3 regions of the Xanthomonas albilineans genome follow, and region 3 is predicted to be linked to each of the others. Evidence: predicted binding sites of a transcription regulator. Region 3 holds the regulator's gene; each other region holds the start of a gene.
The links. Region 3 encodes HrcA, which represses chaperone genes, less so after heat shock. Its sites were predicted from a motif close to TTNGCACTCNNNNNNNNNGAGTGCNAA; they were not measured.
Positions count from the first base shown of each region.

Region 1 (4,164 bases), 1.4 Mb from region 3:
GCCGGTGTGTTGGCGCTGGCATTGCTTGCCGTCGCCGGTGCGGCACTGGGGCCGCCGCTGGCGGCGCTGGCGGACAGCTACGGTAGCCATTTCCTGCTGCATGGACTGGACGTATTACACGTGCCGCTGGTTCTGCTCGGCACCTTGTTGCTTGGCTGGCTCGGCGCCTGGCTGGTGACCGGCCACTTCCTGCGTCAGACACGGCCCACCGATACGTGAAGTGCGCATGTCTGTGCACGAGTTCAAGCACCTGATCAACGCCGCCCCGCGGGTGATGGTGGTCGATGGATCCAAGCTGGTGCGCAAGCTGATCGCCGATGTGCTGCACCGCGAGTTGCTGGATGTCGAGGTGGTCGGCTGCGCCAGCATCGCCGAGGCGCGTGCGGCGCTGGAGGCTGGCCCGGTCGATCTGGTCACCACCTCGCTGGCGCTACCCGATGGCGACGGCCTGGCCCTGGCGCGCAGCGTGCGCGAGGCCGCTGGGCAGGCTTATGTGCCAGTGATCGTGGTCTCTGGCGATGCTCAGCGGCATCTGGTGGAACGCCGATTTACCGAATACGTCACCGACTATTTCGACAAGGCCCTGGGCCACAAGGCGTTGGCGACCTTCGTCCGCGGCTATGTGCAGCCGCAGCCGATGGTTGGGGCAACCGTCCTTTATATCGAGGACAGCCGGGTGGTTGCCGAGGCGACCAAGCGCATGCTCGAGCGCCAGCGATTGCAGGTGCTGCATGTCTTGAGCGCCGAGGAGGCGTTCGTTTTGCTGACCGCCGAATCCCTTGGTCACACCACGCACCGCATCGATCTTGTGTTGACCGACGTCACCCTCAAGGGTGAACTCAACGGTCGCGACGTGGTCCAGCGGATCCGCTTGGATTTTGCCTACGGCAAGCGGCGCATGCCGGTGTTGGTGATGACCGGCGACAGCAATCCTTACAATCAGTCCGCGCTGCTGCTTGCTGGCGCCAACGACTTGGTGCAAAAGCCGATCGAAGAGCGTTTGCTGGTGACCAAGGTGTTGTTCCAGTTGCGTCTAGCCAGACTCAATTAGGAACGCGGTGACCTTTTGACTTGACGTGCCGAGTCCGTATGCAATGACCAACAACGAAGACGAGAGCCGGATCCAGTTGGAGCCGTCGTGGAAGGCGCAGGTCGGCGACTGGCTGTTGCGCCCGGAAATGCGCGAGTTGGCCGCCTATCTGCGCCAGCGCAAGGCGGCCGGCGCACACGTGTTCCCGCCGGGACGGCAGATCTTCGCCGCATTCCAGGCTACCCCGTTCGATGCGGTGAAGGTGGTGATCCTGGGCCAGGATCCTTACCACGGGCGTGGTCAGGCGCATGGCTTGTGTTTCTCGGTGCTGCCCGGCGTGCCGGTGCCGCCATCCCTGCTTAACATCTACAAAGAGATCGAGGACGACTTGGGCATCCGCCGTCCCGATCATGGCTGCCTGCTGCCCTGGGCGCAGCGCGGTGTGCTGCTGCTCAATGCGGTGCTCACGGTCGAGGAAGGCCGTGCCGGTGCCCACCAGGGCAAAGGCTGGGAAGGCTTCACCGACCACGTGGTGGAGACACTCAACCGCGAGCGCGAGGGGCTGGTGTTCCTGTTATGGGGGAGTTATGCGCAGGCCAAGGGCAAGGTCATCGATACCCGGCGCCACCGGGTGCTGAAGGCGCCGCATCCCTCGCCGCTGTCCGCGCACCGTGGTTTCCTGGGCTGCAAGCATTTCTCCGCCGCCAACGAATACCTGTGCCGTCGGGGGAGCGCCCCGATCGACTGGAGCCTGCCGGCGCGCGTAGATCTGGAAGCGCGGGGTTACCCGATGCCTGAACTGTGATGGGATGTCGCGTCGACACGGGGGCTGTATGGACGCCATTTTCGCGAAGCGGGTGCTAAATTCGTAACCCAAACGGGCTGCTTCATTGTTCCGTCCGATCGTTGCAATATCTCTGTCATGGCATTTTTTTGACTCGAATGTTTCATAAACAGAACGAAGGAACTTTTTACTGAACCCGGCAGTCCAATTAGTTGACTGCTAAGATGACCACTATGAGCCAGACTCTTCCTACCACCGCATTGGTGGCCAACAATCTTCCGATTCCCAGTCCGCTCGGTTCGCTGGATGCCTATATCGGCGCCGTGCACCAGATCCCGGTGCTGACGTCCGAGGAGGAGCACGCCTTGGCGGTGCGCTACCGCGACCAGGAGGACCTGGATGCGGCCCGCGAACTGGTCCATTCCCACTTGCGCTTCGTGGTCCATGTAGCCCGCGGCTACAACGGCTATGGTCTGCCGCTGGGCGATCTTGTTCAGGAGGGCAACATCGGCCTGATGAAGGCGGTCAAGCGCTTCGACCCGGACATGGGCGTGCGTTTGGTCAGCTTCGCGGTGCACTGGATCCGTGCCGAGATGCACGAGTACATTCTGAAGAACTGGCGTATCGTCAAGGTCGCTACGACCAAGGCGCAGCGCAAGCTGTTCTTCAACCTGCGCAAGTCCAAGACCCGCCTGGGCTGGATGAACGCGGCAGAAGTGACGGCGGTCGCCAAGGACCTCAACGTGTCCGAGCGCGAGGTGCTGGAGATGGAATCGCGTCTGTCAGGTCGCGACATCGGCTTCGACGCCCCGTCCGACGAGGACGACGATCATGCGCCGCCCTCGCCGGCTGCCTATCTGATGGCCAACGAGGAAGATCCTTCGCAGGCCTACGAACGTGCCGACAGCGATGACAATCAACTGCAACTGTTGCGCGAAGGCTTGGCGGAATTGGATGCGCGCTCGCGCGACATCATCGAGCGTCGCTGGTTGGACGCGGACAGTAAGATCACGCTACAGGAACTAGCCGACGAGTATGGCGTTTCGGCCGAACGCATCCGCCAGATCGAGGCCAACGCGCTGAAGAAGATGAAGGCGCTGTTCGTCGCCTGATACGCCTGCACGCCGCCCGAATCCGGAAGGCATAAACGCCCGTTTCGGCCCCATGACAGCCGGTTAAAGCTGCCGTTGGCTTGAGACGCAACTGGACTTAAGCTTGGATCGACAAGCGCAGCCTAACAAGCCCGCCCGCCAGCGCTTAGGCGAAGCATCTGGCGGAGCGTTTCTAGCCTGCTGAGACTGGTCCCGTACCGAACCGGCAAGGCACGGGCAGGCATCGCAGTCACTCCGATCTGCCGATGTGCGTGCCACCTAGCGCGCGGCCCTGGCGCAGGCGCGTCACTGGATTACCCCGCACGGCGAGTTGCTGGCGCTTGCGGATGGACGTGGCATCGCGCTGGCCTGGCAGGTGCCGGCGCTGCCGGCAGTCCCGGCCACGGCTATTGCCATGGTCGAAGACACTACCGAATGCACCACACCACGGGTGTTGCTGGCCGCCGCCTCGCTGGCGCGCAAGGGCGCGTTCGAACTGCGCGAGGCGCTGCGTGGTCTCCCGCTGCAATTGTTACTGCCGCCTGGTGCGCAGGAAACGATGGATTTCTGGAGCGGCTTCGACGTGCGCCGGGTGGCCTCGATGGCGGCGGGCGTGCATGCGGCGACCATCGTGGTATTGCCTGCCTGGATCGAACAGCAGCCGCGCGGGCTGCTGTTGGCGTTGGTCGCTGACAAACCGGTGGTGGCCACCGCCGCCGGCGGCCTTGGTACGGATGCCGGCCTCTGGCGCTGCGTGGAGGCTAGCGACTACGCGGCGCTGCGCGTGCAGCTGCTGCTGGCGTTGCAAGGCGGCAGCTGAGCAGCGCGCTGGCGCTTCAATACAGATCCTGCGGGTCCACGTCCAGCGACCAGCGTACCCGCCGTGCCTGCGTTAGTGCATGGATTGCCGGCACGGCCGCATCCAGCAGGCGATGCAGTGCACGCCGGGTACTGGCCGAGAGCAGCAGCTGGGTACGTTGGAAACCTGCGCGGCGTGGCATTGGCGCCGGCATTGGGCCGAAGCGCTGTACCTGATCGTGCGCTGGCAGCAGCGCACGCACTGCGGCGAGAAAGGCGTTGGCGTGATCGACCTGCTTGGCCTCGGCGCGCAGCAGTGCCAGATGCGCGAATGGTGGGAAGCCGGCGGCTTCGCGCTGCGCCAGTTCCGCTGCGGCGAAGGCGTGGTAGCCGCCGTGCACTAAGATTTCCAGTAGCGGATGACCGGGATGGTGGGTCTGCAACCAGACGTCACCGGGGCG
Region 1 is NZ_CP046570.1:3,354,885-3,359,048, reverse strand. It holds gene ftsX (permease-like cell division protein FtsX) at 1-219, shown strand, start outside; gene XaFJ1_RS14055 (response regulator) at 227-1,051, shown strand; gene ung (uracil-DNA glycosylase) at 1,095-1,835, shown strand; gene rpoH (RNA polymerase sigma factor RpoH) at 2,048-2,926, shown strand; gene XaFJ1_RS14040 (glycosyltransferase family protein) at 3,237-3,725, shown strand; gene XaFJ1_RS14035 (primosomal protein N') at 3,742-4,164, opposite strand, start outside.
Region 1: the regulator HrcA is predicted to act here: its motif matches at 2,011-2,037, upstream of rpoH (RNA polymerase sigma factor RpoH).

Region 2 (4,164 bases), 1.6 Mb from region 3:
CAGTCGGGTCACGCCCCAGGCCGGCAACAGCGCCAGCAGCAGCAATACGCTGGCCGCGCGCATCCCCAGCGCATGGCCGCGCCAGCGTGCGCGCTCGAACCACCACAGGCCCAGGGCCAGCAGCGTGGCGCCGATCAGCAGCAAGGCCACCGCGTCCACCCCGCGCTGCTTGCCCAGCACCCAGAGCAGCCAGATCGCGGTCAGGTACATCGGGAACGCCAGCACTTGCTTGAGCGTTTCCATCCACGCCCCCGGCTTGGGCAGCCGCGTAGCCAGGGACGGCACGAAGCCGATCAGCAGGAACGGTAGCGCCAAGCCCAGGCCCAGGGTCAGGAACACCAGCATGGCCGTGGCCGGTGGTGCGGTCAGCGCATAGCCCAGCGCCGGACCCATGAATGGGCCGATACAGGCACTGGACACCACGCAGGCCAGCACGCCGGTGAAGAAATCGCCGACCGGTCCGCTGCGTGCCGACAGCGATTGGCCCAGGCCGCCGAGATTGGTGCTGAGGGTGAACACGCCGGACAGGCTGAGCCCGACCACGAACATCAGATACACCAGCACTGCGACGAAGCCCGGGCGCTGCAATTGGAAGCCCCACAGCAGACGCGCGGCGACGGCGATACCGCCGACCACGGCGAAGGAGGTCAATACCCCCAGGGTGTACCAGAGCGCATGGTGGCGAGCGCGGCTGCGGCTTTCGCCGCTTTGTGCCAAGCCCAGGACCTTCAACGACAGGATCGGCAGCACGCACGGCAATAGGTTCAGTACCAGGCCGCCTCCCAGTGCCAGCAGCAGGATCCACAGCAGGTTTTGCGGTGCGTGCGGCGGCGGGGCGCGGCGTGCGTCACTGTGCGCCGAGGCAGCCGGCGTGGGTTTGGGCGTAGGCGCTGTCGCTTGACTGGCAGTGGTGGTCGCGTTGTTGGCGTCGGTCTGGCGGCTGTCCAGTGGGCTCACCAGTAGCGGCGTCACCGTCGCTTGATTGAGCGGAGTGAGCGTGCCTTTGGGGAGCGACAGCTTCACGCGCCGCGTCATGGGCGGATAGCAGATGCCGTCGGTTTGACAACCCTGGAAGGTGGCCACCAAGGTCGCCTCGGCGGCATTGGTGCGCTGCCGTTGCAGCGGTACGGTCACCTCGCTTTGGCTGAAGTAGACCACCACGTTGCCGAAATGCTCGTCTTGGTGTGAGCGGCCCTGCGGCCAGCGCGGCATGCCTGTGCGGATGCCGGGAGCGCCTTCCAGCGCCAGCGCGGTGCGGTCACGGTACAGGTAGTAGCCTGGCGCGGGAGTGAAACGCAACAGCAACGTATTGCCGTCGCTGACGATGGCTTCGAAGCCGAAGGCCTGGTCCGACGGCAGCGGCAGGCCTTGCAGCGCGTCGGTAGCGGCACTGGGGCCGAACAGCGGTTTTTCCTCGGCACCTGAGCGGTTGCTTGGCAGCGCAGACGTGGTGGGCGGCGCCGCATCCGCGGCAACGACCGCAGGTAGCATCACCTCGAGCATGCGTTTCTGCGGCGGGTAGCACACGCCGGCGTCGGCACAGCCCTGGTAGCGCACTTCCATTTGCAGGCGTGTGGTGCCGGGTGCGGCGAGGCCGCTTTGCACGGCGGTTAGTTCGTTACGGTAGGTTTCCACTTCGCCGAAATACGGATCGGTCTTCTTGTGTCCGGCCGGCAGTTGCAGGGTTGGATTGGCTTTGAAGCCGTCGATCACCCGTACCGCGATCCGGTGCCGATACAGGTAATAGCCCTTGGCGATGTTCCAGTGCAGCACGATGCGGCCGGGCTCGGGCGCCTGCGCGCTCAGCACGAAGGCCTGGTCCACCGGCAGCAGGTCTTTTTCGCTGATCGCTAAGGCGGGGAAGGCGGCCATGGCCAGCAGGCACAGGGCGGTGACACGATGGAGCAAGTTCATCGGCTTATGATTCTTCTAGTTATGGTTCTTCTAGTTCTTCACGGGTTTGGGCATGTAGCCATTGCAGGTAGGCGGGCAGGCCATCTGTAACCTCGACTTCGAGCAGTTCGGGGACCTCGTAAGGGTGCAGTTCGCATAGCCGCTGCCGTAATGCGGGCAGCCGGTCGGCAGCGGTTTTGATCAGCAGCAGTACTTCGTCGGTCTGCTCCACCGTACCCTGCCAGCGGTAGGTGGAGTGCAGGCCCGGCATGCGACTGACGCAGGCGGCCAGTCGTTCGCCGACCAGTGCTAGCGCGATCCGAGTGGCGCTGGCCACATCGGGGCAGGTGCTGAACAACAAGCGTAGCGCGGGCGAGGCCATACATCCACAGTATAAGGACGTCGCCGTGGCTTTGGCGGGGTGCCCAGGGTGCTGCCTGGAGGTTGGTGTGTGTTGTGGAACAGCCTGAGCGAAATTTTTTTGCTTCCGGCCCTTGAAATCTCTGGTCGTGGCACTACATCTTGCGCATCCCGGTGTGCCGGGTTTTTTCGCGAGCGTTGCTGGCAGTCGTCATGCGCGAGTGCTAATACCGCCGAAATTTTTTAGACCAGTCAATTACTTAAGAGGTCTCTCTCAATGAGCATCAAGCCGCTTTACGACCGCGTCGTAGTCCAGCCGATCGAAGCCGACGAAATCTCCGCCGGCGGCATCGTGATCCCGGATTCGGCCAAGGAAAAGTCCACCAAGGGCAAAGTCGTGGCTGTAGGCCCCGGCAAGCCGCTGGACAACGGCAGCGTGCGCGCGCCGGCGCTGAAGGTTGGCGACAAGGTCATCTATGGCCAGTACGCCGGTTCCAGCTACAAGTCAGAAGGTGTCGAGTACAAGGTGCTGCGCGAAGACGACGTCCTGGCCGTCGTCGGCTAAAAGCCTCAGCGCGGGGTTGGACGCGGGACGCGCAGTGCGCTCCCTGTGCTCTCAGCCCGGCGTTGCCGGTCGATTCCTCATCCCCAAATCACGCATTCCGGAGTTACCCATATGGCTGCCAAAGATATCCGTTTCGGCGAAGACGCCCGTTCGCGCATGGTGCGCGGTGTCAACATCCTCGCCAATGCCGTCAGTGCCACCCTTGGCCCGAAGGGCCGCAACGTCGTGCTCGAGAAGAGCTTCGGTGCCCCGCACATCACCAAGGACGGCGTCTCCGTCGCCAAGGAAATCGAACTGGCGGATAAGTTCGAAAATATGGGCGCACAGATGGTGAAGGAAGTCGCCTCCAAAACGTCCGATAACGCCGGCGATGGCACCACCACCGCCACCGTGCTGGCGCAGGCGCTGATCCGCGAAGGCTCCAAGGCCGTGGCTGCCGGCATGAACCCGATGGACCTCAAGCGCGGCATCGACAAGGCGGTTGCGGCCGCCGTGGTCGAGTTGAAGAAGATCAGCAAGCCCACCGCCGACGACAAGGCCATCGCCCAGGTCGGCACCATCTCCGCCAACTCCGACGCGTCGATCGGCGACATCATCGCCGATGCGATGAAGAAGGTCGGCAAGAAGGGTGTGATCACGGTCGAGGAAGGCTCGGGCCTGGTCAACGAACTGGATGTGGTCGAAGGCATGCAGTTCGACCGCGGCTACCTGTCGCCATACTTCATCAACAACCAGCAGAGCCAGTCGGCCGACTTGGACGATCCGTTCATCCTGCTGCACGACAAGAAGATCTCCAACGTGCGTGACCTGCTGCCGTTGCTGGAAGGCGTGGCCAAGGCCGGCAAGCCGCTGCTGATCGTCGCCGAGGAAGTGGAAGGCGAGGCGCTGGCGACTCTGGTAGTCAACACCATTCGTGGCATCGTCAAGGTCGTGGCGGTCAAGGCTCCTGGCTTCGGCGACCGCCGCAAGGCGATGCTGGAAGACATGGCGGTGCTGACTGGCGGCACCGTGATCTCCGAGGAGGTGGGTCTGTCCCTCGAGAAGGCGACCCTGAAGGATCTGGGCCGCGCCAAGAAGGTACAGGTTTCCAAGGAGAACACCACCATCATCGATGGCGTCGGCGATACGGCCGCGATCGAGTCGCGCATCAAGCAGATCGAATTGCAGATTGCCGAGACCTCCTCCGACTACGACAAGGAGAAGTTGCAGGAGCGCATGGCCAAGCTGGCCGGCGGTGTGGCGGTGATCAAGGTCGGTGCTGCGACCGAAATCGAGATGAAGGAAAAGAAGGCACGCGTCGAAGATGCCCTGCACGCCACCCGTGCCGCAGTGGAAGAAGGCGTGGT
Region 2 is NZ_CP046570.1:293,275-297,438, forward strand. It holds gene XaFJ1_RS01265 (protein-disulfide reductase DsbD family protein) at 1-1,914, opposite strand, end outside; gene cutA (divalent-cation tolerance protein CutA) at 1,934-2,275, opposite strand; gene XaFJ1_RS01275 (co-chaperone GroES) at 2,531-2,818, shown strand; gene groL (chaperonin GroEL) at 2,930-4,164, shown strand, end outside.
Region 2: the regulator HrcA is predicted to act here: its motif matches at 2,455-2,481, upstream of XaFJ1_RS01275 (co-chaperone GroES).

Region 3 (4,164 bases):
GTGCGCTCAGCGCCTCCATGCCGATTCGGTGTTTGCGAGCCAGGTCGTGTAGGCGCCCGAGCTTGCGTTCCATGTCCTCGAATTGCGCGGGGTCGGCATCGAGGTCGTCGCGCGTCCGTTCGAGCAATGCCAGCGCTTCTTCTAGTTGGATGCTGGCACTGTCGATCAGTGCCTGGACCTCGCTCAGGCGCGGGTCGTATTCGCCGACCTTGCCCAGTGCATGGCGGGTTTGCTGCAGCAGTTCCAGTGCCGCCGGTGTGTCGTCCCCGTTGAGCCGTTGCGCCGCGCTCTCGCATGCCGCGATCAGCGCGGCGGCATGGGCCTGGCGACGGTGGTTAGCGTCCAGCGTCGCGATCGCCGCGGGGTCCAGATCCTCGCGCTGCAGTTCGCTCAATTGGTGCTGCAGGAAGCCGATGCGGTCGGAGACGTCGCCCTGTGCCAGCAGGGTCTCGCGCTCGGTCAGCAGTGCTTGCCAGCGCATGGCGGTGCTGCGCACCATGGTGCGCTCGGTCTCGTTGCGGGCGTAGGCGTCGAGCAGACCGAGCTGGCTGCTGCGCGAAAGCAGCGCCTGGTGTTCGTGCTGGCCGTGGATCTCCACCAGGTGACCGGCCAGTTCGGCCAGTTGCGTCAATGTCACCGGACGTCCGTTGATCCAGGCGCGGGAACCACCGTCAGCACGGATCACCCGGCGCAGCTGGCAGTGCGCGTCGTCGTCCAGTTCGTTCTCGCGCAGCCAGGTGCGCGCCGGGGCGGTGGCGGGGAGGCTGAATTCGGCCGACAGTTCGGCGCGCTCGGCGCCGTGGCGGACCACGCCGCTGTCGGCGCGCAACCCGGACAGGAAACCGAGCGCATCCACCATCAGCGACTTGCCGGCCCCGGTTTCACCGGACACCACGGTCATGCCGGGGCCCAATTCCAGTTCGGTGCCGCGGACGACGGCGAAATCCTTGATCGAAAGGTGTTTGAGCATGGGGTCTATATCCAGGGCCGCGCAACGCTAGCATGCGCGGGTAGGTAGGCCAATGACTTGCCAAGCGGCCAGGCAACCATTATCTAGTGTCTAGTCTCACGGGTTGATTCCATGCCTGCCTCGCCGTTGCAGTCCGCCCTCGATCCGCGTGCCCGGCAATTGCTGCGCACCTTGATCTCGCGTTACATCCGTGACGGCGAGCCGGTCGGTTCGCAGACGTTGGCCCGCCATGCCGGGCTGGACGTGAGCCCGGCGACGATCCGCAACATCCTGGCCGACCTCGAAGACGCCGGCCTGCTCAGCTCGCCGCACACGTCGGCCGGGCGCGTGCCCACTGCCACCGGTTATCGGGTATTCGTCGACAGTCTGGTGCAGATGCGCCCGCCTGCCGAGGACGAAGTGGCGCGGCTGCGCGCGGAGATGGCCAATGCCGCCGGTACCCAAGCGCTGCTCGGTAGCGCCTCGGAGTTGCTGTCGGCGATGACCCATTTCGTCGGCGTGGTCAGTGCGCCCAAGCGCGAGCAGTTCGCGTTCCGGCACATCGACTTCGTGCCCCTGGATGCGCGGCGCGTGCTGGCGATCCTGGTGTTCGCCGACAATGAAGTGCAAAACCGGGTGATCGAGCCGCGCAAGGCCTACGAGCCGGCGGAACTGGAACGCGTCGCCAATTATCTGAACGCCCATTTCGCCGGGCGCGCACTGGCCGACATCCGCGCCAGCCTGTTGCGCGACCTGCGCCGCGCACGCGACGCGATGGAACAATTGCTTGCCCACAGTGTTGAATTGGCCGAACAAGCGCTGGCCCCGGTCGGCGACGATGTCGTGCTAGCCGGGCAGACCAAGCTGATGGGGGTGCAGGATCTGTCGGACTTGGAGCGGTTGCGCGAACTGTTCGAGGTTTTCGCCAGCAAGCGCGAAATCCTGCAACTGCTGGAGCGCACCATCCGTGCCCCAGGGGTGCGCATCTTCATCGGCGAGGAGACCGGCATGGTGCCGCTGGAGAGCGTGTCGCTGGTGACGGCGCCCTACATGGCCGGTGGTCAGGTGCTTGGCGTGCTGGGGGTGATCGGCCCCAAGCGCATGGACTACGACCGGGTCATCCCGTTGGTGCAGATCGCTGCCGAGGTGCTGGGTGCAAGGCTCGACCCGGCTCCGTCTGATGAACGTTGACGGTCGGCGCGGTTAGCCCTTGTCGATCAGGCCTTCTGCTGTGCGCCATCGCTTCTATCTCCCGTTCCGCCCTTTCCCTGCAACACAGCATCTTGAATCCTTGCGCATCGCCCACATTAGGTGGTCCGGTAGCGCGGGTGTACCTCCCGCCAGGGACACAGACCAGACATGAGCCAAGATCACCCCGAATTCGATTCTGAACATCTGACCGAGGCGCAGCAGCCTGCGACCGATCCGCTACAGGCGGAGTTGGAAACGCTGCGTAGCGAACTGGCCCTGGTCAAGGCCGATGCCCTGCGCGAGCGGGCCGACCTGGAAAATCAGCGCAAGCGCATCGCGCGCGACGTGGAGCAGGCGCGTAAGTTCGCCAACGAGCGTCTGCTCGGCGACTTATTGCCGGTGTTCGACAGCCTGGATGCGGGGCTGACCGCCGCCGGCAGCGAACCTAGTCCGCTGCGTGATGGTTTGGAACTGACCTACAAGCAACTGCTCAAGGTCGCTGCCGACAATGGATTGACCCTGCTCGACCCGGCTGGGCAGCCGTTCGACCCCGAGCACCACCAGGCGATCAGTGAGGCCGAGTTAGAGGGCGTCGCCCCGGGATACGTGATTCAGGTATTCCAGAAAGGCTACCTGCTCAACGAGCGCCTGCTGCGTCCAGCCCTGGTGGTGGTGGCCAAGCACGATTGAGCGCGGCTGCCGCCTGCGCATGAACCGGATGCGGCTGTGGCGGTAGAACGCAAATTTGCGGCGATGGCTTGAATGATCTGCGGCCATCCCTATATCCGAACCAGACCCCCGGCACAGGCCGGACACACGACATTTCAGGAGTCATTCCAATGGGCAAGATCATCGGCATCGACCTGGGCACGACCAATTCGTGCGTGGCGATCATGGACGGCGGCAAGGCTCGCGTCATCGAGAATTCCGAGGGCGACCGCACCACGCCTTCGATCGTCGCCTACACCAAGGACGGCGAAGTGTTGGTGGGCGCCTCGGCCAAGCGCCAGGCGGTGACCAACCCGAAGAACACCTTCCATGCGGTCAAGCGTCTGATCGGCCGCAAGTTCGGCGATGCCGAAGTGCAGAAGGACATCGGCCTGGTGCCTTACGCCATCGCTCAGCACGACAACGGCGATGCCTGGGTGGCCACTGCCGATGGACGCAAGCTGGCGCCGCAGGAAATTTCCGCACAGGTGCTGGAAAAGATGAAAAAGACCGCCGAGGCGTTCCTTGGCGAGAAGGTGACCGAAGCGGTCATCACCGTGCCGGCGTACTTCAACGATAGCCAGCGTCAGGCGACCAAGGACGCCGGTCGCATCGCCGGCCTGGACGTCAAGCGCATCATCAACGAGCCTACAGCGGCGGCGCTTGCATATGGCTTGGACAAGGCTCACGGCGGTGATCGCAAGATTGCCGTGTACGACCTGGGTGGCGGCACCTTCGACGTGTCGATCATCGAAATCGCCAATGTCGACGGCGAAAAGCAGTTCGAAGTGCTAGCCACCAATGGCGACACCTTCCTGGGTGGCGAGGATTTCGACAAGCGCGTCATCGACTATCTGGTGGACGAGTTCAACAAAGATCAAGGCATCGATCTGCGCAAGGATCCGTTGGCGCTACAGCGCCTGAAGGATGCCGCCGAGCGTGCCAAGATCGAACTCTCGTCCTCGCAGCAGACCGAAGTCAACTTGCCTTACGTCACCGCCGACGCGTCGGGTCCGAAGCATCTGAACATCAAGCTGACCCGGGCCAAGCTCGAGGCGCTGGTGGAAGATCTGGTCAAGCGCACCATCGACCCGTGCCGCACCGCGTTGAACGATGCCGGCTTGCGCGCCAGCGACATCACCGAGGTGATCCTGGTCGGTGGCCAGACCCGCATGCCCAAGGTGCAGCAGGCCGTGGCCGAGTTCTTCGGCAAGGATCCGCGCAAGGACGTCAACCCGGACGAGGCCGTGGCGTTGGGCGCGGCGATCCAGGGCGGTGTGCTGGCCGGCGACGTCAAGGACGTCTTGCTGCTCGAC
Region 3 is NZ_CP046570.1:1,933,871-1,938,034, reverse strand. It holds gene recN (DNA repair protein RecN) at 1-970, opposite strand, end outside; gene hrcA (heat-inducible transcriptional repressor HrcA) at 1,082-2,140, shown strand; gene grpE (nucleotide exchange factor GrpE) at 2,309-2,830, shown strand; gene dnaK (molecular chaperone DnaK) at 2,980-4,164, shown strand, end outside.